DNA from 3 places in the Flexivirga sp. genome. Region 3 is predicted to be linked to each of the others. Evidence: riboswitches for the same ligand, from Rfam matches in the RefSeq annotation. Region 3 holds a riboswitch; each other region holds the start of a gene.
What was found. Region 3 has a riboswitch for S-adenosylmethionine ahead of metX (homoserine O-acetyltransferase MetX). Riboswitches for the same ligand answer to the same signal wherever they lie in the genome.
Positions count from the first base shown of each region.

Region 1 (6,841 bases), on a different contig from region 3:
CGCCGCAGGTGGTCGACACCCTCGCCGGCGGCCACCAGACGATCGAATCCGGCCTGGTCTCGAGCCAGGAGGCGATCAAACTGCTCGGCACCAACGGTGGCGGCTACTTCAACGCCAACTCCGCCCATCCCTTCGAGAACCCCAACGGCTTCACCAATCTGGTCGAGATCTTCCTCATCCTGCTCATCCCGTTCTCACTGCCGCGCACCTACGGCCGACTGATCGGTGACCAGCGCCAGGGGTATGCCGTCCTCGGCTTCATGGCGTTCCTCTGGGCGGCGATGCTGACCGTGATCACCTGGGCCGAGCAGAGCGCGGCGACCGCACCGACCGGAGCGATGGAGGGCAAGGAAGTCCGCTTCGGGGTCTGGGGATCGGCACTGTTCGCCAACTCCACCACCGCCACGTCCACCGGGGCGGTCGACTCGTGGCACGAGTCCTACAGTCCCGTCGGCGGCGGTGGTGCGCTCACCAACATGCTGCTCGGCGAGATCGGCCCCGGAGGCGTCGGCTCCGGACTGTATGGCGCATTGGTCGTCGCGATCCTCGCGGTCTTCATCGCCGGCCTGATGGTCGGACGCACACCCGAGATCCTCGGAAAGGCGGTGGGCCGCAGGGAGATCACCTACGCCGCCCTCTACTCCGTCACCACTCCCGCGCTCGTCCTGCTGGGCACCGGAGCGGCCCTGCTGGTGCCGAGGGCACAGCACGCGGTCCTGGCGACCGGACCGCACGGCCTCACCGAGCTGCTCTACGCCTACGCGTCGGCAGCCGGACCCGACCCGGCCGCGTTACCTGCTGACCGATCCCGGCCAGGGTTACCGCTTCACCGGCTGACCGGCTTGCGCCGCATCGCGTGCACGATGAGCAGCACCAGTGCGGCGATCCAGCCGAACAACACGCCCCACAGGACGCCGACGTTGAGATCGGTCTGCCACACGGCCTCGGGTGAGGAACCCTGCCGGGCGATCGCGCCGGCCACCGGACGGGCCACGCCGCCGGCGATCACCGTCGTCATCCAGGCCGCGAGGAACAGCGCGAATCCCCCGTTGCCGGCCCGCGTCGACATCGCCGCCGCCATCATCAGCAGCACGGTGATGACCAACACGATCAGCACCCCGACGACGAACGCGGTGGACAGATCGCTGCCGCCGCCGGACGGCCACGGCAGCAGATCCATCCGGTAGGTCACGAACCCCGGCAGCTTGCGACTGTCGATGCTGGAGTGGTTTCGCAGGATCTGGTAGGCGCCGAACGACGTCGCCACCGCGATGAGCGTCGCCACCACCGCGCCGACGATGGCGGCCGGGAAACCGCCGGATCCACGGTCCGCCGGCAGCATCGGTGCGCCGTATGCCGGCGGTCGTTGCTGCGCCGGCGCCGGCCGATAGCCGCCGGACGGCGGGGCGTAACCACCGCCCGCGGGCGGATAACTCCCGGAGGCACGCGCGTCACGTGCCGCCGGTGGGGCGTCGAAGACCGCCGTGTCGTCGCTACGGCCCGCGTCCCGGGCCGGCCCGATCGATCCGGCCGCCGGTGGACGGTAGGGGTCCTCGCGGCGGATCTCCTGGGTGCGGTCGTCCACGTCATGGGGACGACGGTTGCTGTCTCTGGTGTCGTCGTGGTCGCTCGAGTGGTCGCTCACTTCGCCCTCCGCGGGTTCGGGGTCATCCGGCTGCCGTGGGAACCGCGCCCGTGATCAGTCGCGCCGATCCGTCAACTGCCACGCGTCCTCGCTCTCCCCGGAGTCCCCGGAGACGCCGTCGGCCGCCGCGTCGTACGGCTGCTCGGCCACGGGCGGGTCCTCACCGCGCAACAGCGCCAGCGTCGTCGGCAGGTCGTCCGGCTTGACCAGCACGTCACGGGCCTTGGAACCCTCCGAGGGACCCACGATGCCGCGGCTCTCCATCAGGTCCATCAACCGGCCCGCCTTGGCGAAGCCGACGCGCAGCTTGCGCTGCAGCATCGAGGTCGAACCGAACTGGCTGTTGACCACCAGCTCGGCCGCCTGCAGCAGCAGGTCGAGGTCGTCGCCGATGTCCTCGTCGATCTCCTTCTTCGGTGCCGTCACCTGCACGTCGTCGCGGTAAACCGGCTTCAGCTGCTGCTTGACGTGCGAAACCACTTCCTGCACTTCGGTTTCGGTGACCCAGGCACCCTGCACGCGCATCGGCTTGGAGGCACCCATGGGCAGGAAGAGCGCGTCGCCCTGGCCGATGAGCTTCTCGGCGCCGGGCTGGTCCAGCACGACGCGGGAGTCGGCCAGCGAGGAGGTCGCGAACGCCATACGCGACGGCACGTTGGCCTTGATCAGACCAGTGACGACGTCGACCGAGGGGCGCTGCGTGGCCAGCACCAGGTGGATGCCGGCGGCACGTGCGAGCTGGGTGATGCGCACGATCGACTCCTCGACGTCGCGCGGCGCCACCATCATCAGGTCGGCGAGCTCGTCGACGATCACCAGCAGGTAGGGGTAGGTCTGCATGACGCGTTCCGAACCTGGCGGCGGCGACACCTTCCCGGCCCGGACGGCCTTGTTGAAGTCGTCGATGTGCTTGAAGCCGAAGGCGGCCAGGTCGTCATACCGGGTGTCCATCTCGCGGACGACCCACTGCAGTGCCTCGGCGGCCTTCTTCGGGTTGGTGATGATCGGGGTGATCAGGTGCGGGATGCCTTCGTATGCCGTGAGTTCGACCCGCTTGGGGTCGACCAGCACCATGCGGACCTCGTCCGGGGTGGACCGCATCATGATCGAGGTGATCATCGAGTTGACGAACGAGGACTTGCCGGCGCCGGTCGCACCCGCGACGAGCAGGTGCGGCATCTTCGCCAGGTTGGCGATGACGTAGCCGCCCTCGACGTCCTTGCCGACGCCCATCACCATCGGGTGGTCGTTGCCGCGGGCCGCACCGCTCCGCAGCACGTCACCGAGGCTGACCTTCTCGCGGTCGGTGTTGGGGATCTCGATGCCGATCGCGGACTTGCCGGGGATCGGCGAGAGGATCCGCACGTCCGCGGAGGCCACGGCATACGCGATGTTCTTGGACAGTGCGGTGACCCGCTCCACCTTGGTGCCCTGGCCGAGCTCCACCTCGTAGCGCGTGACCGTCGGCCCTCGGCTGAAGCCGGTGACCTGGGCGTCGACGTCGAAGGAGTTCATCGTGTCGGTCAGCGCTTCGACCACTCGGTCGTTGGCGGCCGACCGCGCCTTGGGTGGGGTGCCGGGCTTGAGCAGGTCGTTCGCGGGCAGCGTGTAGGTGACGTCCCCGGCCAGCTGGAGCTGCTCGACCCGCTGGGGCAGCGGCGTGGTGGGCGGCGCCTGCAGCGGCGGGCTCATCGCGATCGACTCCGGCGGCGTGCCGGTGGTGCCGGGCAACGGCATCGCCCGGTCGGTGCCGGCCGGCTTGCCGGCGCCCTTGGCCGGCTGCTTCTCGTCGACGTCGTAGACCTCGTCGCTGCCCGGGTCCTTCTCACCGGGGCGCAGGACGCGGCCGCTCTTGGTCCGCCGCGGCGCGACCGTGGCGGCCTGCTCGAAGGCCTCGTCGCCGTCCAGGCTCGGGTCGTGCTCGCCGTCCGCCGCCACCTTGCGGCGGCGCTTGCGTTTGCCACCGTCGATCTTGTCACCGTGCAGGTCCTGGGCGACCGCGTCGACCGGCTGGTCGTCGTCATACGACCCGCCGTGCTCGAAGAGCCGGGCGCGCAGCGTCGCCAGACGCTCGGGGATCATCGTCACCGGAGTCGCGGTCATCACCAGCACGCTGAACAGCCCGAGGATCAGCAGCAGCGCCATCGCGCCGGCCGTGTGCACGGCGGCCACCAGCGGACTGCTCGCGAGGAAGCCGATGATGCCGCCCGCCCCGCGCAGGGCGTCGGTTTCGCTCGGTTGGGGAATGCCCTTGGCGATGCTGGTGCCGCCACAGACGGCGATGGCGAAGAGCGCGAGACCGACCATCACGCGGTTGGTGGCCTGGTCGCCGCGCGGTGAGCGCATCAGGTGCACGCCGATGAGCACGAGCACGAGCGGCATCACCAGCGCGCCGAGTCCGAACGTCCCGGCGACGATCGCGTGTATGACGTCACCGGCCGCACCGGTCAGCCCCCACCACTCGCGGGCGGCGATGACGACGGCCGCGGCCAGCAGGGCGAAGCCGAGACCGTCGCGCCGCAGTTCCGGCTCGAGGTCACGGGCGGAATGACCGACCCGGCGCGCCGCGCCACCGGCGACGTGGGCGACGCCCATCCAGGTCCCGCGGGCGGCGCGCAACGGCAGCGGCAGCCCGCCGCCGGACGGCTTCCCCCCGGCCCGCGCCTTCGCACCGGTGGCCTTCTTGGCCGGCGGGCGCGTCGAAGTGCGGCCCGACGCGGGGCGCGACCGGGCGCCGGACCCGGATTTGCTCCGGGTCGCGCGCGCGGTCGTGGTCGACGAGGACGGACGGGTAGCCACGAAAACACCGTACGCGACAGCCCCATGAGCCCCATGCGAAACACGCCGCGCACGAGGCAGCGGCCTTCCCACTCCTCGGACGGCGTTGGCGCGTTCGTCGGCCGTCCGGCTAGATTGGCCCGCAGGTCATGAGTCTCAGCGTCAAGCCCCGGCTTGCTGAGCGGCAACCCTCCACCGCGGTGGGGTGCTCCGGGTGACGACCGGGCCGACGCGACAACGCGTCGGCAAGCGCGGATCGGCTCTGCATTCCCCGTCGATCCCTGATCGGCGAGGAGCAAGCCGTTGAGCATCACCATCGACCCCCAGCAGGACACCACACCGCGCCGGCTCGGCATACCGCGTGTTTCCTCACCGGAGCCGCGACGCGTCGCGGACGGTCTGCCGAAGACGGTGTCGGCCGACCTGGGCGTGCCCACGATCCACCGGACCGTCACCGACTACGCCAACTTCGACCATGGCGCCACGACGCCGGCCCTGGTCGCCGTGGCCGATGCCGCCCAGCAGGTGCAGCGTCGTTACGGCTCGGTGCACCGGGGCGCCGGGTACGCCAGCCGGGTCACCACCGGCTGGTTCGAGGCCGCCCGCGCCGAGGTCGGCGAGTTCGTGGCGGCGCGACCCGGCGACGAGGTCGTCTTCACCCGCAACACCACCGATGCGCTGCGGCTGCTCGCGCACTGCCTGCCGGCGGACACCCAGGTGTTCGCGTGGGAGTCGGCCCACCACGCCGCCCTGCTGCCCTGGCCGGCCGACCGCACCACCCGCCTGCCGGTCCCGGCCAGCGCCGCACACGCGGTGCAGTTGCTGGAGGCGGCCCTGCGGCGATCCGGCGCCCAGCACGCCCTCGTCGTCGTCACCGGCGCCTGCAACGTCACCGGGGAGATCTGGCCGGTGACCGAACTCGCAGCCGTAGCACGTCGGTTCGGGGCGCGTACGGTGCTGGACGCCGCACAGTACGCACCGCACGTGAGCATCGACCTCGCTGCCCTCGACATCGACTGGGTCGCCTTCTCCGGCCACAAGCTCTACGCCCCGTACGGCGCCGGTGTGCTCGCGGGCCGCAGCGACTGGCTGGACGCCGCCGAGCCCTACCTGCCCGCCGGCGGAGCGACGGCGCGGGTGGCGCACGACCACACCCGCTGGCAGACCGGCCCGGCGCGCCACGAGGGCGGCACGCCCAACGCCGTGGGCGCCATCGCGATCGCAGCGTCCTGCGCCACGCTGCGCAGTCACCGGGCCACGGTCGAGGCGCACGAGGCCCACCTCTACGCGCGACTGCACGGCGGGCTGGCCGCGACCGACGGCGTCCGCATCGTGCAGGTGCTCGGCGACCGGCCCAATGTGGGCGTGGTCACCTTCACGATCGACGGCTACGACCCGTCGCTGGTCTCGCAGGTGCTGGCCGACGAGCACGCCATCGCCGTGCGCGACGGCCGGTTCTGCGCCCACCTGCTATGCGACGCCGTGGTCGGCGCGGACGCGACCGCGGTGCGCGCCAGCCTCGGGCTGGCCACGACCGGCGAACACGTCGACCGGCTCGTCGCTGCCGTGCGTCAGCTGGTCGAGCACGGGCCGTCGCTGTCCTACGTCCACACCGACGAGGGCTGGTCGGCTCCTGCCGACCCGCGGGACGTCAGCGAGCCACTCCCCTGGTAGCCGGCGTGCCGCGGGGTCGATCCACCCGCAGCCGCGCCCAGTAGCCCAGGTGGTCGGTGCCGGCGATGGCCACCGTGCCGTCGGAGACGACGCCGAAACCACGCGTGAGCACATGGTCCAGCTGGATGAACGGTGGCACCCGTTTGCCGTGCGGCCAGGTCCGCCGCCACCCGGACCCGGTGGCCCGGCTGGTGTCGGTGAGGCCGTCGGTCAGCTGGCGGAAGGCCGGCATCGCGGACGACGCGTTGAAGTCCCCGGCCAGCACGAGCGGCTGACCGGCGGGCAGCGCGTGGCGCCATACGGACAGGGCGCGCAGCGCCGCGTGCCAGTCGTCGACGATGTCCGGCAGCGGGGCCGGCGTGTGCACCGCCCGGAGTCGGAAGTCGCCGGCCGCCGTCGTCACCCGCACGTCGGGGCTGCTGGGGAACCGGCCGCCCGGATGTTCGGCGACGGGCGCGAGCCGGTGGACGCTGCGCACCACGGTCCCCCGGATGCCCGGCGCGGCCCGACCCGCCTGGTGCGGCAAGACATCGTCGAGCCCGTGGCGCCGCAGCGCCGCGAGTTCCGGTGCCGTGCACTCCTCCAGCACCAGCGTGTCGACGTGCTGGTTGCGTGCCGCTGCCACGACCTGTGCCGGATCACCGTGACCGAATTCGAGGTTGATGGTCATGACGACCTCGTCGTGTGCGCTCGCCGCCACCGTGTCACTGCGCAATGAGAGCAACCCCAGGCCGGCAGGAGTCA
Region 1 is NZ_JBQCGS010000018.1:60,689-67,529, reverse strand. Features, by position in the region: gene kdpA (potassium-transporting ATPase subunit KdpA) at 1-1,187, shown strand, start outside; gene ACTHL4_RS03195 (DNA translocase FtsK 4TM domain-containing protein) at 1,700-4,240, opposite strand; SAM riboswitch class IV at 4,569-4,681, shown strand; gene ACTHL4_RS03190 (aminotransferase class V-fold PLP-dependent enzyme) at 4,727-6,097, shown strand; gene ACTHL4_RS03185 (endonuclease/exonuclease/phosphatase family protein) at 6,075-6,841, opposite strand, start outside.
Region 1: another riboswitch for S-adenosylmethionine. It lies ahead of ACTHL4_RS03190 (aminotransferase class V-fold PLP-dependent enzyme); the one in region 3 lies ahead of metX (homoserine O-acetyltransferase MetX).

Region 2 (6,841 bases), on a different contig from region 3:
ACCTTGCGCATGCTGCTGGGCCTGATCACCCCTAGCGAGGGAACCGCGATGATCGGCGGCCGCCGCTATCAGGACCTGGACGCTCCGGCGCGCACCGTCGGAGCGCTGCTGGAGGCCGACGGCTTCCATCCGGCACGCACCGGGCGAGATCACCTGCGCATCTGCGCGATCGCGGCGGGGGTGAACGACCGCCGCGTCGACGAGGCGCTGGACCAGGTCGGCCTGGCGACGGCCGGCGGACGGCGGGTGCGCGACTACTCCCTGGGCATGCGCCAACGCCTCGGCGTCGCCTCGGCGATCCTCGCCGACCCGCCGGTCCTGATCTGCGACGAACCGACCAACGGGCTGGACCCGGAAGGCATCCGCTGGTTGCGAGGACTGCTGCAGGACCTCGCGGCGGCCGGGCACACGGTGCTGGTGTCCAGCCACCTGCTGGCCGAGATGCAGCAACTGGTCGACTCGGTCGTCATCATCCATCGCGGCCGGCTGGTGCACGAGGGCGACATCCGGCAGGTCGGCAGCGACGAGGTCCGGGTCTGCAGCGCGGACCCGGCCGGACTGCAGGCCGCTGTGCACCGGGCGGTCGGTGACGACGTCCGGGTCGAGCGGGCCGGCGAGGAGACGTTGATCGTGCGCGGTGTCGACGCCACCCGCATCGGGCTGATCGCGCACGACACCGGCATACCGCTGCGGCAGTTGGTCACCGAGGCCAACACGCTGGAACGACTCTTCTTCAGTCTCACCGAATCGGACGGCAGCGGCGCCGTCGAAGACCCCGCACACGAGGGAGCAACGCGATGAGTGCCGTCGCCGAACGGACCGATGCACCTGCGGAGACCGGATCGGGTATGGCGACAGCGCTGCGCACCGAGCTGCGCAAGCTCGCCACGACCCGCCTGTGGTGGATCCTCGGGATCGTCGCGGTGGCCGTCGCGGTCCTCGTCACGGTGCTGACCGTCGCCGGATCGGAGGCCAGCGAACACCCACCGCTGGACATCTTCACCGGAGCACTCATCGGCGGGGTGCAGACCGCCTACATGATCACCGCGATCGTCGGCATCACCGCGGTCACCGGCGAGTACCGCCACCACACCGCGACCGCGAGCTACCTCGCCATACCGCATCGCGGCCGGCTGATCAGCGCCAAGCTGATCGTGCTGACCGGCTACGGACTGCTCGTCGGCGTCGTGGTGGTCGGCGTCTGCTCGGCCATCGCGGCTCCGTGGCTGTCCGCCCGCGGACTGCTCGGGGGCTCGCTCACCGCGGGCGGCGTGACGCGAGCGGTCGTCGGCGGCACCCTCTCCATCGCCGTGATGACCGCGGTCGGCGTCGCCGTCGGCGCACTGCTGCGCAACCAGATCGCCGCGGTCGCCGCACTGCTGATCTATCTCTTCGCAATCGAACAGACGATCAACAGCATCGCGCTGACCCGGCCGGCATACCCCTTCCTCCCCGGCGGCGCGGTGCAGGCACTGGCGTTCTCCGGGCACCGCGCCTTCGGCTCCGCGACCGGCGCCGAACTGCTCAATCCGTGGCTCGCCGCGGTCCTGATCGTCGGTTATGCGGTCGCCATCACCGCCATCGCGGTGCGCACGACGATCCGCCGTGACGTGAGTTAGCCGTTGCGCTCGACTCAGGCGGTCACCACCGTGGTGGGGCGATGGAGGTGACGCAGTTCACAAACCAGTAGCACCGCTACACGTTTTGACTTATTCGGTAACTGTTCCTTATGTTTAAGACAGTCACGAGTCCCAGCGACAAGCCCTGGCTTGCTGGGCGGCAACCCTCACGCACGTGGCGGGGTGCCCCAGGTGAATGACTGGGCCGCAGTGTGTGATCCACCGATCCGCAGTGCGGCAAGCACGGCAGTACCCCGTTGCCCGAGCGCCCGCTGATCGCGTGCGCGCGGGTTCGAGCACGGCCGGGCGCCCTTTCGTCATACGAACGACAGCCGAAGCCTGAGGTCACCATGTCCACCAACACCCCGTCCGACCCGTCTGGCGTCCCTTCCCTGCCGGACCGCCCCTCCCTGCCACCCCGACCGGGCCGGTCGCGGCGTACGTGGCTCACTGCTGCCGTCATCGCCCTGGTGGTCGGCGCCGGCGGCGGGTTCGCTGCCGGCCGCGCGACCGCCGGCGACTCGGCCTCCGGCGGCAAGCTCACCACGGTGAAGATCGGCGTCACGGACGCCGACCAGGACTACTGGCCGGTGCTGAAGAAGCTTGCGCGCGAGCACGGCATCGACCTGCAAACGGTCAACTTCTCCGACTACACGCAGGCGAATCCCGCTGTCGCGCAAGGCCAACTGGACTTGAACCTCTTCCAGCACCTGGTCTTTCTCGCCAGCTACAACAAGCAAGCGCACCAGGACCTGACGCCCGTCGGGTCCACGTATGTCGTGCCGCTCGGTCTCTATTCCAGGAAGCACACCCGGCTCAGCCAGATCCCCCGAGGCGCCGACATCGCCATACCGAACGACCCCACGAACCAGGCCCGCGCACTGCTGGTGCTGCAGAAGGCCGGGTTGGTCCAGCTCAAGGGCGGCGGCACCATCGTGTCGACACCCGCGGACATCGACACGTCCGCATCGAAGGTGAAGGTCACCCCGGTCGACGCCTCACAGACCGTGACGTCGTTGTCCTCGGTGGACGGCGCGGTCGTCAACAACGACTTCGCGTTGGACGGCCACCTGGACCCGAAGAAGGCGCTCTTCTCCGACGACCCGAGGTCGAGCACGTCGGAGCCCTACATCAACGTGATCGTGTCGCGGGCCGCCGACAAGGACAACCCGACGTATGCCGAGATCGTGAAGCTGTATCACGACCCGCGTGTGGAGAAGCTCGTCGTGGCGGAGTCGAAGAACACGAGTGTGCCGGTGCAGAAGCCGGCCGCCGACCTGCGCAAGCTGCTGGCCGGCTACGAGAAGGTCGTGAGCGCGCAATGACCGACGCCGTCATCGAAGCGACTGCGTCCGAGGTGGATTCGGCGGATCCGGTCGTCCGACTCACCGCCGTGTCCAAGATCTTCGGCACCGGCGCCGAGGCTCACCATGCTCTCGACGACGTCAGCCTGGACATCCGCCGCGGTGAGATCTTCGCCGTGATCGGCTACTCCGGCGCCGGCAAGAGCACACTGGTCCGACTGATCAACGGCCTGGAGAAGGCGACGTCGGGCACCGTGACCGTGGACGGGGTCGACATCACCCGGCTGCACGGAAAACCGTTGCGCGCCATACGTCGTCGCATCGGGATGGTCTTCCAGCAGTTCCACCTGATGCGATCGCGGACCGTCTTCGGCAATGTGGCGTACCCGTTGCAACTGGCCGGGCTGGGGCGTGCCGAGCAGGAACAGCGGGTTGCCGAACTGCTCTCCTTCGTGGGGCTGCTGGACAAGGCCTGGAGCTACCCGGAAGAACTGTCCGGTGGTCAGAAACAGCGCGTCGGTATCGCCCGGGCGTTGGCCTCGGACCCCGACCTGCTGCTCGCCGATGAATCCACCTCGGCGCTGGACCCGGAGACCACCCGTGACGTGTTGGCCCTGCTCCGGCGGGTCAACGAGGAGCTCGGAATCACCATCGTGGTGATCACCCACGAGATGGACGTGGTCCGCGCGATCGCCGATCGCGTCGCCGTGCTCGACTCCGGCCGGGTCGTGGAGACCGGCACCGTGCGCGACGTACTGGGCTCACCGCAGGCGCAGACGACGCAGCGGTTCGTGTCGGCGACGGTCGGGAACCGGCCGGATGCTGCACGGCTGCAACAGCTTCGGGACACGTATGACGACACCTTGGTGACCGTCGCGGTCACCGACGAGCGCGCGTTGGGTGCCGTGCTCAGCACCGCTGCGCGCGAGCACGGTGTCGACTTCGAGATCGTGTACGGCGGGATCACCGACCTCAAGCACGAGTCGCTCGGCTCGTTCACGCTTGCGCTGCGCGGCCCGGATGAGGGCGTACGGGCGACGGTCGAGGCGTTGAGTGCTGCGGGCCCGGTGGACGGGGGCGCACGGTGACGACGGACTGGTCGACGCTCTGGCCGACGTTCCAGACCGCGATCTGGCAGACCCTGCTGATGGCGGTCGTGACGATCCTCATCGGCGGCGTCCTCGGGCTGGTGCTCGGCGTGGCGCTGTTCACCACCCGCGGCGGCGGGCTGATGGAGAACCGGGTCATCAACACGGTGCTCAACGTGCTGGTCAACATCGTCCGGCCGATCCCGTTCATCATCTTCGTGACCGCGATCGCGCCGCTCACCCTGCAGGCGATGGGTTCGACGATCGGGACCCGCGCGGTGCTGTTCCCGCTGGTCATCGCGGCAACGTTCGGCGTGTCCCGCATCGTCGAACAGTCGTTGGTCTCCGTCGATCCCGGCGTGATCGAGGCTGCCGAGGCGATGGGCGCCGGCCCGTGGCGGATCGTCCGGTCCGTCCTGGTGCCGGAGGCGCTCGGTCCGCTGATCCTGGGATACACGTTCATCTTCGTCGCGGTCGTCGACATGACGGCGATCGCGGGGGCGGTCGGTGGCGGCGGACTGGGCGACTTCGCGATCACCTACGGCTACCACCGCTTCGACTGGGCGGTGACCTGGATCGCGGTCGCGGTGATCATCGCGTTGGTTCAGCTCGCGCAGTTCGGCGGCAATGTGTTGGCCCGCAAGGCGCTCCGCCGTTAACTCGCGGCCTACTCAGGACGACGCCCGGCCTCCTTCGGAAACAGCGCGTTCAGCTCGGCGTGGGCGCGTCCGCCGGCGAGCTCGTCATACGTGCCGGCATTGAGCAGTTCGCGAGCCGCCCGCTCGAGGTGCCCGAAGATCGCCCCGGCCAGGGAGGAGCCCGCCGAGATCCGACGGGCGCCGGCCGCGCGCAGTTGCGCGATGCCGGGCGCGTGCGGACCGGTGAGGATGTTGACCGGGGCGTCGATCGCCGCTGTCAGCCGGGCCACTTCGCCGAGGTCGGTCACGCCCGGCACGAAGATCCCGCTCGCACCGGCGTCGAGGTATGCCGCCGCCCGGGCGACGGTGTCGTCGAAGTCGGCTGCCCCGAGCAGATAGCCGTCCGTGCGGGCGTTGAGGTAGATGTCGACACCTGCGCTGGTCGCCGCCTCGCGGACCACACGCACGCGTTCCACTGCCTCGTCGACCGGTCGCAGCTCACCGTCGATCGCGTCCTCGAGGTTCACGCCGACCGCTCCCGCCTCGATCACCAGACGGGTCGTCTCGGCGAGGTCGGTTGTCGTTTCACCGAATCCGCCTTCGATGTCGCAGGACACGGGCACGGTCGCGACCGAGCAGATGCGTCGCAGGTGCTCGAGCATCAGGCCACGGTCGAGGACATTGCCGTCCTGGACGCCGAGCGACCAGGCGACCGCGGCGCTCGACGTCGCGAGGGCTGTGGCACCCGCTCGCTGGATCACCGCAGCCGAGGCCGCGTCCCAGCAGTTCGGGAGCACGAGCAGGTCGTCGTGGAGGGCGTGGAAGGCGGCTGCGCGTTCGGTCTGTGTCATGGCGTCAACGGTAGGACGGACCACCGTCACGGACCGCCGCGGCGGCCGTGAGTGCGGGGTGCGTCGTAACCGCCCTCCGGAGGGACCATCTCACCGCGGACACCGAGCAGGCGCACCGGTCGCTCATCGGCGAGCTTGGTGTAGAGCGCGAACGCGGTGTCGGCGATGACCGCCGCGTCATACGTCGGTGCCGGCAGTTTGCGGACGCGAGTGACGGTGAAGAACGGCGCAAAGCGAATCTTCAGATGGACCCGCTGGCAGGGCCGCTGTTCGCCCTGCAGATCCTCGACCACCAGAGCAGCCAATTCGCCGAGGGCGTTGCGTACCTGATCGACCGTCGTCAGGTCGCGTTGGTATGTCGTCTCGTGACCGTGGGCGCGGGCGACCCAGGGGGTGTCATCGACGGTCGCGCTGCCGACACCGCGGCCGAGCCGACCGATGTGCGGACCGGTGTTGGGCCCGAATTCGGCGGCCAGCACCTCGTCCGAGGCGGCGGACAGGTCCCGGACAGTGCGGATGCCGTGTGCTTCCAGCCGTTTCGACGTCTGGCTGCCGATGCCCCAAAGGGCACGAACTGGGCGCTCTCCCATGACTTCGAGCCAGTTGTCCCGCGTCAGTTGGAAGACCCCGCGTGGTTTGCCGAGGTCGGTGGCCACCTTCGCACGGACCTTGGTGTCCCCGACACCGACGCTGCAGTGCAGCCCGGTGGCCGCCAGCACGGCGTCACGGACGGCGTGAGCCGAGCCGACGGGCTCGTCGGTGTCGATGCCGACGAAGGCTTCGTCCCATCCGAGAACCTCGACGACGGCGCCCGGCAGCTCCCGCAACGTCTGCATCACGGTGGCTGAAACAGCCTCGTACACAGGGAAATCCACGGGCAGGAACACCGCGTCGGGGCATCGCTTCACCGCGATCTTGAGCGGCATACCGGAGCGGACACCGTATTCGCGAGCCTCATAGGAGGCCGTCGACACGACGGCGCGTTCGGTCGGGTCACCACGCCCGCCCACCACGACGGGCTTGCCCGCGAGCTCGGGATGACGCTGGATCTCCACGGCAGCAAGGAATTGATCCATGTCGACGTGCAGCACCCAGGCCGTCATACCACTCACCTCGCTCGGGGCAAGCCTGCCATGGCACGGTGTCGGACGGCGATCAGCGGGTGCCGGCCACCTGGCGCGTGGTGACGTTGATCCGGTTGAAGAGATTGGTGGTCGCGATCCAGGTCACCAATGCCGCGAGCGCCGTCTCGTCGTAGTGGTCGGCGACCTCGTCCCAGACCGCGTCCGGGACGGGGTCGAGGCTGTCCGCGATGCGGGTCATGTGCTCGGCGAGCAGCAG
Region 2 is NZ_JBQCGS010000076.1:17,497-24,337, forward strand. Features, by position in the region: gene ACTHL4_RS12750 (ABC transporter ATP-binding protein) at 1-801, shown strand, start outside; gene ACTHL4_RS12755 (ABC transporter permease) at 798-1,619, shown strand; SAM riboswitch class IV at 1,741-1,869, shown strand; gene ACTHL4_RS12760 (MetQ/NlpA family ABC transporter substrate-binding protein) at 1,970-2,944, shown strand; gene ACTHL4_RS12765 (methionine ABC transporter ATP-binding protein) at 2,941-4,011, shown strand; gene ACTHL4_RS12770 (methionine ABC transporter permease) at 4,071-4,670, shown strand; gene ACTHL4_RS12775 (isocitrate lyase/PEP mutase family protein) at 4,679-5,500, opposite strand; gene ACTHL4_RS12780 (DNA polymerase IV) at 5,527-6,603, opposite strand; gene ACTHL4_RS12785 (carboxymuconolactone decarboxylase family protein) at 6,656-6,841, opposite strand, start outside.
Region 2: another riboswitch for S-adenosylmethionine. It lies ahead of ACTHL4_RS12760 (MetQ/NlpA family ABC transporter substrate-binding protein); the one in region 3 lies ahead of metX (homoserine O-acetyltransferase MetX).

Region 3 (6,841 bases):
CGCGTCATCCATCGCGTCGTCCGGTGCATCGCTCTCGAGCGCGTCGGTGTCGACGTCGTCGGCGCTCTTCTTGGCGGCCGTCTTCTTGGCGGCGGCCTTCTTCGCCGGCTTCGGGTCGTCGCCCTTGGCGGCCGTGGTCTTCTTGGCAGCGCTCTTGGCGGCCTTCTGGCTGGTGCTGCGACGGGTGGTGGTGGTCGCCACGGCACGAGCGGCGGTCTCGGAGTCGAGCGTGACGGCGATGCCGTGCTCATCCAGCGCACGCAGCACGGTCTTCATCCGCTGCGGCGCGATCTCACTGGCCTCCAGGGCATCCTTCAGCTGCGAGCTGTCGATCGAGCCGTTCGCCTGTCCGACTGCCATCAGCTGCTGCAGCGCCGGGTGCGCGAACTCCGCCGGCAATGCCGGCGCTCCGGGGGTCTTCGCCACTGGGTCCACCAACTACCTTCCGAAACTGTCGGTCAGCCGTGCACGGGCACTGGATGCACGGACGCAGGTGCACGGACACCACTACGTTGCCGTCCGGGGTTGACGGCTGACCGAGGTTGGGGTTTCGAAGCGACCGTCACACCGGCTGGTCCGGCTCGGTCACGAGCGCTTCCACACCATTATAAAACGATTCGGGGCGTGGAACATTCCATCGGCCCCTTTCCGGGGCTCGGTCCGCTCACTCGGCGGGCTTGACCGCCAGCACCGGGCAGGCAGCATCCAGCAGGATGCGCTGGGCGTTCGCGCCCAGGATCAGCTTGCCGACCGGCGACCGGCGCCGGAGCCCGATCACCAACAGATCGGCGGACTCCTCCTCCGCGATGCGCAGGAGTTCCTCCGTGGCATCCTCGCCGGGACCGACGGTGCGCACCTCGTAACTGACGTCCTGGTCGGCCAACTCGGCCAGCTGCGCGCGAGCGTCCGGGGTCTGGTCCTGCCCCTCGCTGTGCGCCGAGTCCAGCACCACCAAGGGGGTATGGCGCACGGCCGCTTCCGCGGCTGCTCGGCGCAGCGCCGCGGCGCCTTCCCTGGTCGGTACGTACCCCACCACGACAGCCACTGCGCGATCACCTCTTCCCATCGGGTCGCTCACGTCTCGGACGTACCGACGACGCTACCGGACCGATCCGCCGGCGGGGCGAGCAGCCTGGTGGCCAAGCTCACATCCGGCCGGCGCTCAACCGGCGACGGGCACGCGGACCTGCTCGCGCCGTGCATCGGCCACGGCCTCGGAGACGATCGCCGCGATCTGATCGGTCTCGATGAGGAACCCGTCGTGCCCGTGCCGTGAACGCATCAGCCGGACCCGTCCGCGGCCGTGTGCGGCCACGATCTGCTCGGACAACTCCACCGGGAAGAGCCGGTCGGAGTCGACGGCGGCGACACGCAACAGTCCCGGGTAGCCGCCGAGCACCTCCGCCAGGCTGCCGCGCCCGCGGGTGACGTCATGGGTCGCCATCGCCGCGGTGAGCTGCACGTAGGCGCCGGCGTCGAAGCGGGCGACGAGTTTGCCGGCCTGGTGGTCCAGGTAGCTCTCCACTGCGAACCGGCCGCCGTCCAGCGGGTCCTCCTGATCCTGTGGCCGCGTGCCGAACCGGGTGTTGAACTCGTCGGCGCTGCGGTAGGTCGCGTGGGCGATCCGGCGAGCGATACCCAGCCCGTCACTCGGTATGACGCCCGTGCCGTAGTAGTCGCCACCGGCGTACCCGGGGTCGGAGGTGATGGCCAACGTCTGTGCCTGACCCCACGCGATCTGGTCCCCGGTGGCCTGTGCAGCGCTGGCGATGACCAGCGCAGCACGGGTGCGCTGCGGATGACCGGCGGCCCACTCGATGGTGCGCATGCCGCCCATCGACCCGCCGAGCACCAGGAACCAGTCGGCGATGCCGAGCGCGTCGGCGACCGCCGCCTCGATCATCACCTGGTCGCGCACGGTGGTGCGCGGGAAGCGCGATCCCCACGCCCTGCCGTCCGGGGCGGGCGAACCCGGCCCGGTGGTGCCGCGGCACCCGCCGAGCACGTTGACGGCGACGACATACAGCTCGTCGGTGTCCAACGGCCGTCCGGAGCCGATCAGGCCGGGCCACCAGCCCGCCGTCGGCTGCCCGGGGCCGGGCTCCCCCACGACGTGCGAGTCACCGGTCAATGCGTGTTCGACCAGCACGGCGTTGTCGGCACGGGAGGACAGTCGCCCCCAGGTCTGGAAGGTGACGACCACCTCGGGCAGCACGGCACCGCTCTCCAACGGCACGTCGGTGAGGCGGATCGCGCGGGCGTCGGGGTTGGCATCCGGCGGCGGTGCGCACCACTGCACCGGTGACCCGGTGCGTAATGGCGTGCGTGAGGTCTGCGTCGTCGCCGTCCGTATGGCGCTCATCCGGCCCACTCCTTGCGTGCCCCTTGGGGCTCGCCGGCCCCGCGCTTGCCGACCGCCGTGCACGGTCGACCCTGTCTTCACCCGGGGCACCCCACCGCGGTGGAGGGTTGCCGCCCAGCCAGCCGGGGCTGTGTTCGTGGCCGCGAAGGTCAGCGAACGCTGGGACTCATGACGGATACAACGGTAGCAAAACCGTCTGGGCGGGACGAAGCCGTCGCCCGCGCATCTCACGGGTCGGGCGTTCCACCCAGGACCCGCGACATAGCGACCCGAGAGAATCGGGCTCCCGCGCAGTATTCGGAGGAGCTGGCGGGGAAGAAACGTCGTGGGGTGCCGGAGCGGGGGAGGAATTTCGTGGGGGTGATCTTAGGCAGGCCGTTGCTGAGCTGGTGTCGGGCGCAGCCCGGCCTGCAGCGCCGCGTCGAACAACTGGGCCAGCCGGCAGTCGGGCTCGACCTGCAGCGCGCGGTCGACAGCGAAGGACGCGAGCACCCCGTTGCCGGTGACCCATCGGATGGCGGCGGCGAGCAGCAGCACCGGGACACTCCACGACTGCGGGATGCACCCGACCCACTCCTCCAGTCGCTCGGCGACGCGGTCCACCGGATCGTCGAACGGATCGAGCTCACGCAACCAGAGCGGCGGCAGGCCGAGGTGGTGCGGATCGACCGGCGCTTCGGCCTCGACCAGCTCCGCCGGCAGGAACTGCGGCATCAGCCAGGACAGCACCTGGTCGCGGACCACGATCGCGGCCACGGCCGTGGTGGCGTCGGCCAGCACGTCGACCGGGAGCTGATGCACGGGCGTCTGTTGCTCGAGCAGCACACGCGGCAGCACCTCGGCGCTGTGCACCTCGGCCGGCTCGCCGAGCCGATGCCCGACCGCTGCGGCCACCAATGGATGGCGCACGTCGAAGCGGTGCGCGAGGTCGGCACGGTCGGCGGCCGGGGTCACGCCGCGCTGCACCTGCTCGGCCACCGGTGCGACGCGGGTGGCCGGCGGGACCGGCGACCATGTGCACGGGCAGCGGTGACACGAGCATCGCTCGGCGCGCCAGGTCGCAGCCTCGCCCCGCACATGTGCGACGTGCGACAGCTCTGCGCCGGCTGCGCGCAGCAGGTCGCCCAACTCCTGCAGGAACAGCTGGTCGGCGGCCCCGGACGCGTCGTAACAGAGCACGACCAGCTCGTCCGGATCGTGCCTGCCGAACGTGGTGGCGATGTGCTTCGCGAACGCCACGGCGTCGCAGCTGTCCGGTCGGTCGAACCGCGCCGTGAGGACCGTGCGCCGGTCGCGCAGGCCGATCACGACGAGGCAGTCCCGGGGCAGGAATCCGAGTTGGTAGGGCAGGTAGGCGATGAGCTCGCCGATGCCGTGCAGGCTGGATGTCATACGGCGAGCCTGTGGCCGCGCACCAGGGTCGCGGACGGTCGATCACCGCGGGTGTGGATGCGTGACCGGGCCGGAGGGGGATGTGGACCGCCCGGTCAGGACAGGCGCTCACCCGGGATCGTGTCGCCGCGCCGGCGTTCCCACGCCAGGAACCGGTCGGTGTCCTCCACCAGGGCCTTGGCCAGCCAGGCCAGCACGACGGCGTCATCGGCGAGTCCCACGACACCGACGAGCGCTTCGGGCAGCAGATCGATCGGCGAGACGACGTACGCGGCGGCCGCCGCCAGCAGGCCGAGATGACCGGCACTCACGCCCGTGTACTCGCCGCGTGCGACGGCCTTCGTCATCCGCGGCAAGGACGCGACTCGCACCGAGATGGAGGGACCGCCCGGCTCGGTGACCTCCTGCAGTGCGTCGGAGATCCGGCGCATCGCCGACCAGCGGACGCCGGCCAGGCCGGACACCTTGGGCAGCCGCGGCACGCTCAGCTCCGCCCGGCCGGCAGGGCGCGGCCGGTGGGCGGGAACTCCCGCCTGGCGACCTTGGCGATGCGGTGCAAGAGGAACACGTCCAGGCCGGCGCCGATCACACCACCGGCCACCGGGATGCCCTTGCCCAGCTTGGTCAGCAGCTTGTCACCGAGTTGGCCGACCAGCCGGAAACCGACCGCCTTGTTGACGACCATCACCGCGGGCGGTGGCAGCTGGTTGGCCGCCAGGTTCGCCAGCCGGCCGGTGCTCACGACACCGGCCTTCTTGAGCAGGTCGTCGGCGTCGCCGCCCACCAGGGTCAGGAGTATGGCGGTGCGGGTGCCCTGGTCGTGCAGGTCGTACCCGCGCAGGTCGGCGATGGCTGCCACCATGCGGGTGTTGATCAGGTAGAAGCCGACCAGGTTCACCGGTAGGGCGACGGCCATTGTGACGAATCCGCCGAGGCTGGTGACGAATCCGGCACTGGCCGCGAGCTTGCGGTGCTGGGACACGACGTGGTCGATGGCTCGGTCCACGTCGGCCGGGTAGTCGCGCCGGGCGGCCTCGGCGACCTCGTGCGCGCTGTCGAAGCCGGCCTTCCCGTCGATACCGACCGTGATCAGCTTCTGCGACAGGCTCAGCGCCGTGCTGCCCAACGGACCGTTGTCGAGCGGGACGGGCTGCTTGCTCTTCTTCTTGCTGCTGCCGAACATGCGCCCATCCTGCCAGCCGTGTCGGGACGCCATACCGGAGCGCGTAACGTGGCGTTATGCCTTACCCCACAGACTCGAGTCCCGAGCTCGCCGAATACGCCCACCCGGAGCGCCTGGTCACCACCGGCTGGCTGGCCGAGCAGCTTGCCGGCGACCACCCCGACCTGGTCGTCCTGGAGTCCGACGAGGATGTGCTGCTCTACGACACCGGCCACATCCCGGGCAGTTTCAAACTGGACTGGCACACCGATCTCAACGACCCCGTGACCCGTGACTTCGTCGACGGAGCCGGCTTCGCCAAGGTGATGTCGGAGCGCGGCATCGGCCGCGACACGACCGTGGTCATCTACGGCGACAAGTCGAACTGGTGGGCGGCATACGCCCTGTGGGTGATGACGCTCTTCGGTCACCAGGATGTCCGGCTGCTCGACGGCGGCCGGTCGGCGTGGCTGGCCGAGGACCGGGAGATGACCCGCGAGGTGCCGACGGCCCGAACCGCCGACTACCCGGTCGTGGAACGCGCGGATGCGCCGGTGCGCGCCTTCAAGGAGGACGTGCTGGCCGAGCTGGAGCGGGGCACGGCGATGGTCGACGTGCGCTCCCCCGGCGAATTCAGCGGCGAGCTGCTGCACATGCCCGATTACCCGCAGGAGGGTTCACTGCGCGGCGGCCACATCCCGGGCGCACGGTCGGTGCCGTGGTCGAAGGCGGCGCGCGAGGACGGTCGCTTCAAGAGTCGCGCGGACCTCGAAGCGCTCTCCCAGGACGAGCAGCGACTCGACCCCGGCGAGGACGTGGTGGTCTACTGCCGCATCGGCGAGCGCTCCTCGCACACCTGGTTCGTGCTGACCCACCTGCTGGGCTTCGGCACCGTGCGCAACTACGACGGTTCCTGGACCGAGTGGGGCAACGCGGTGCGGGTGCCGGTCGAGCAGGGCGGACCCGCGGCGTGAGCGACCTGCCCGCGCCGCTGGCCGAACTGATCGACGACTTCGGTTCGGTCGGCCCGAAGGACCGGCTGCAGCTGCTGCTGGAGCTGAGCGAGGAGTTGCCCGAACTGCCCGCCCGGTATGCCGACCACCCCGACCAGCTCGAGCAGGTCCACGAGTGTCAGACACCGTTGTTCCTTGCCGTCGAGGTGACCGACGGTGATGTGCACCTGTTCTTCAACGCACCCAAGGAGGCACCGACCACGCGCGGTTTCGCGGGCATCCTGCATGCGGGTCTGGACGGCCAGTCGGCACAGGCGGTGCTCGACGTGCCGGACGATGTCCCGTTCAAGTTCGGACTCGCCGAGGCGGTTTCTCCGCTGCGGATGCGCGGAATGGTCGCCATGCTCTCTAGGATCAAACGGCAGACCCGGACGCTGCTGTCGGACTGATCCGCCGGCGCGTGCGCTCAGGACCCTTCGACATCGACATGCGTTAGGTTGCGCCATATGAACTCCCTGGGCAATAAGAAGTTGCTTGCCGTGCCCGCGGTCGTCGCGGTGATCGGGCTCGTGCTGCTGATCATCGGGCTGCTGAGCGGCTCCACCGTCAAACTCACCCAGTTCAGCAACGGCAGCAACCTGTCGATGAGCGGTGGGTTCTCGGTCTACAGCCCGCAGTCGGCGGACCGCACCGCGACCGTGTGCAAGGTCGACTCGACGACGATGGGCCGCCCCACCAAGGACTTCTCGGTGACCGCCGACGGCACCAAGTACTACGAGATCGCGCGCAGCTCGCAGGACAAGGGCACCGTCACCTGCACCGGCAACACCGGCAACCTGTATGCCGGCAAGCGTGCCGACACCATCGGCGGCGGTTTCCAGACCATCGGCATCGTGCTCGGTGGCATCCTGCTCGCCCTGGGCATCATCGGGCTGATCGTGGTGTTCCTGCTCGGCCGCAGGAAGGGCACGT
Region 3 is NZ_JBQCGS010000051.1:18,735-25,575, forward strand. Features, by position in the region: gene ACTHL4_RS08740 (RNA polymerase sigma factor) at 1-426, opposite strand, end outside; gene ACTHL4_RS08745 (universal stress protein) at 665-1,045, opposite strand; gene metX (homoserine O-acetyltransferase MetX) at 1,163-2,362, opposite strand; SAM riboswitch class IV at 2,399-2,536, opposite strand; gene ACTHL4_RS08755 (DUF4192 domain-containing protein) at 2,729-3,754, opposite strand; gene ACTHL4_RS08760 (YkvA family protein) at 3,850-4,236, opposite strand; gene ACTHL4_RS08765 (EcsC family protein) at 4,239-4,937, opposite strand; gene ACTHL4_RS08770 (sulfurtransferase) at 4,994-5,890, shown strand; gene ACTHL4_RS08775 (SufE family protein) at 5,887-6,318, shown strand; gene ACTHL4_RS08780 (hypothetical protein) at 6,376-6,841, shown strand, end outside.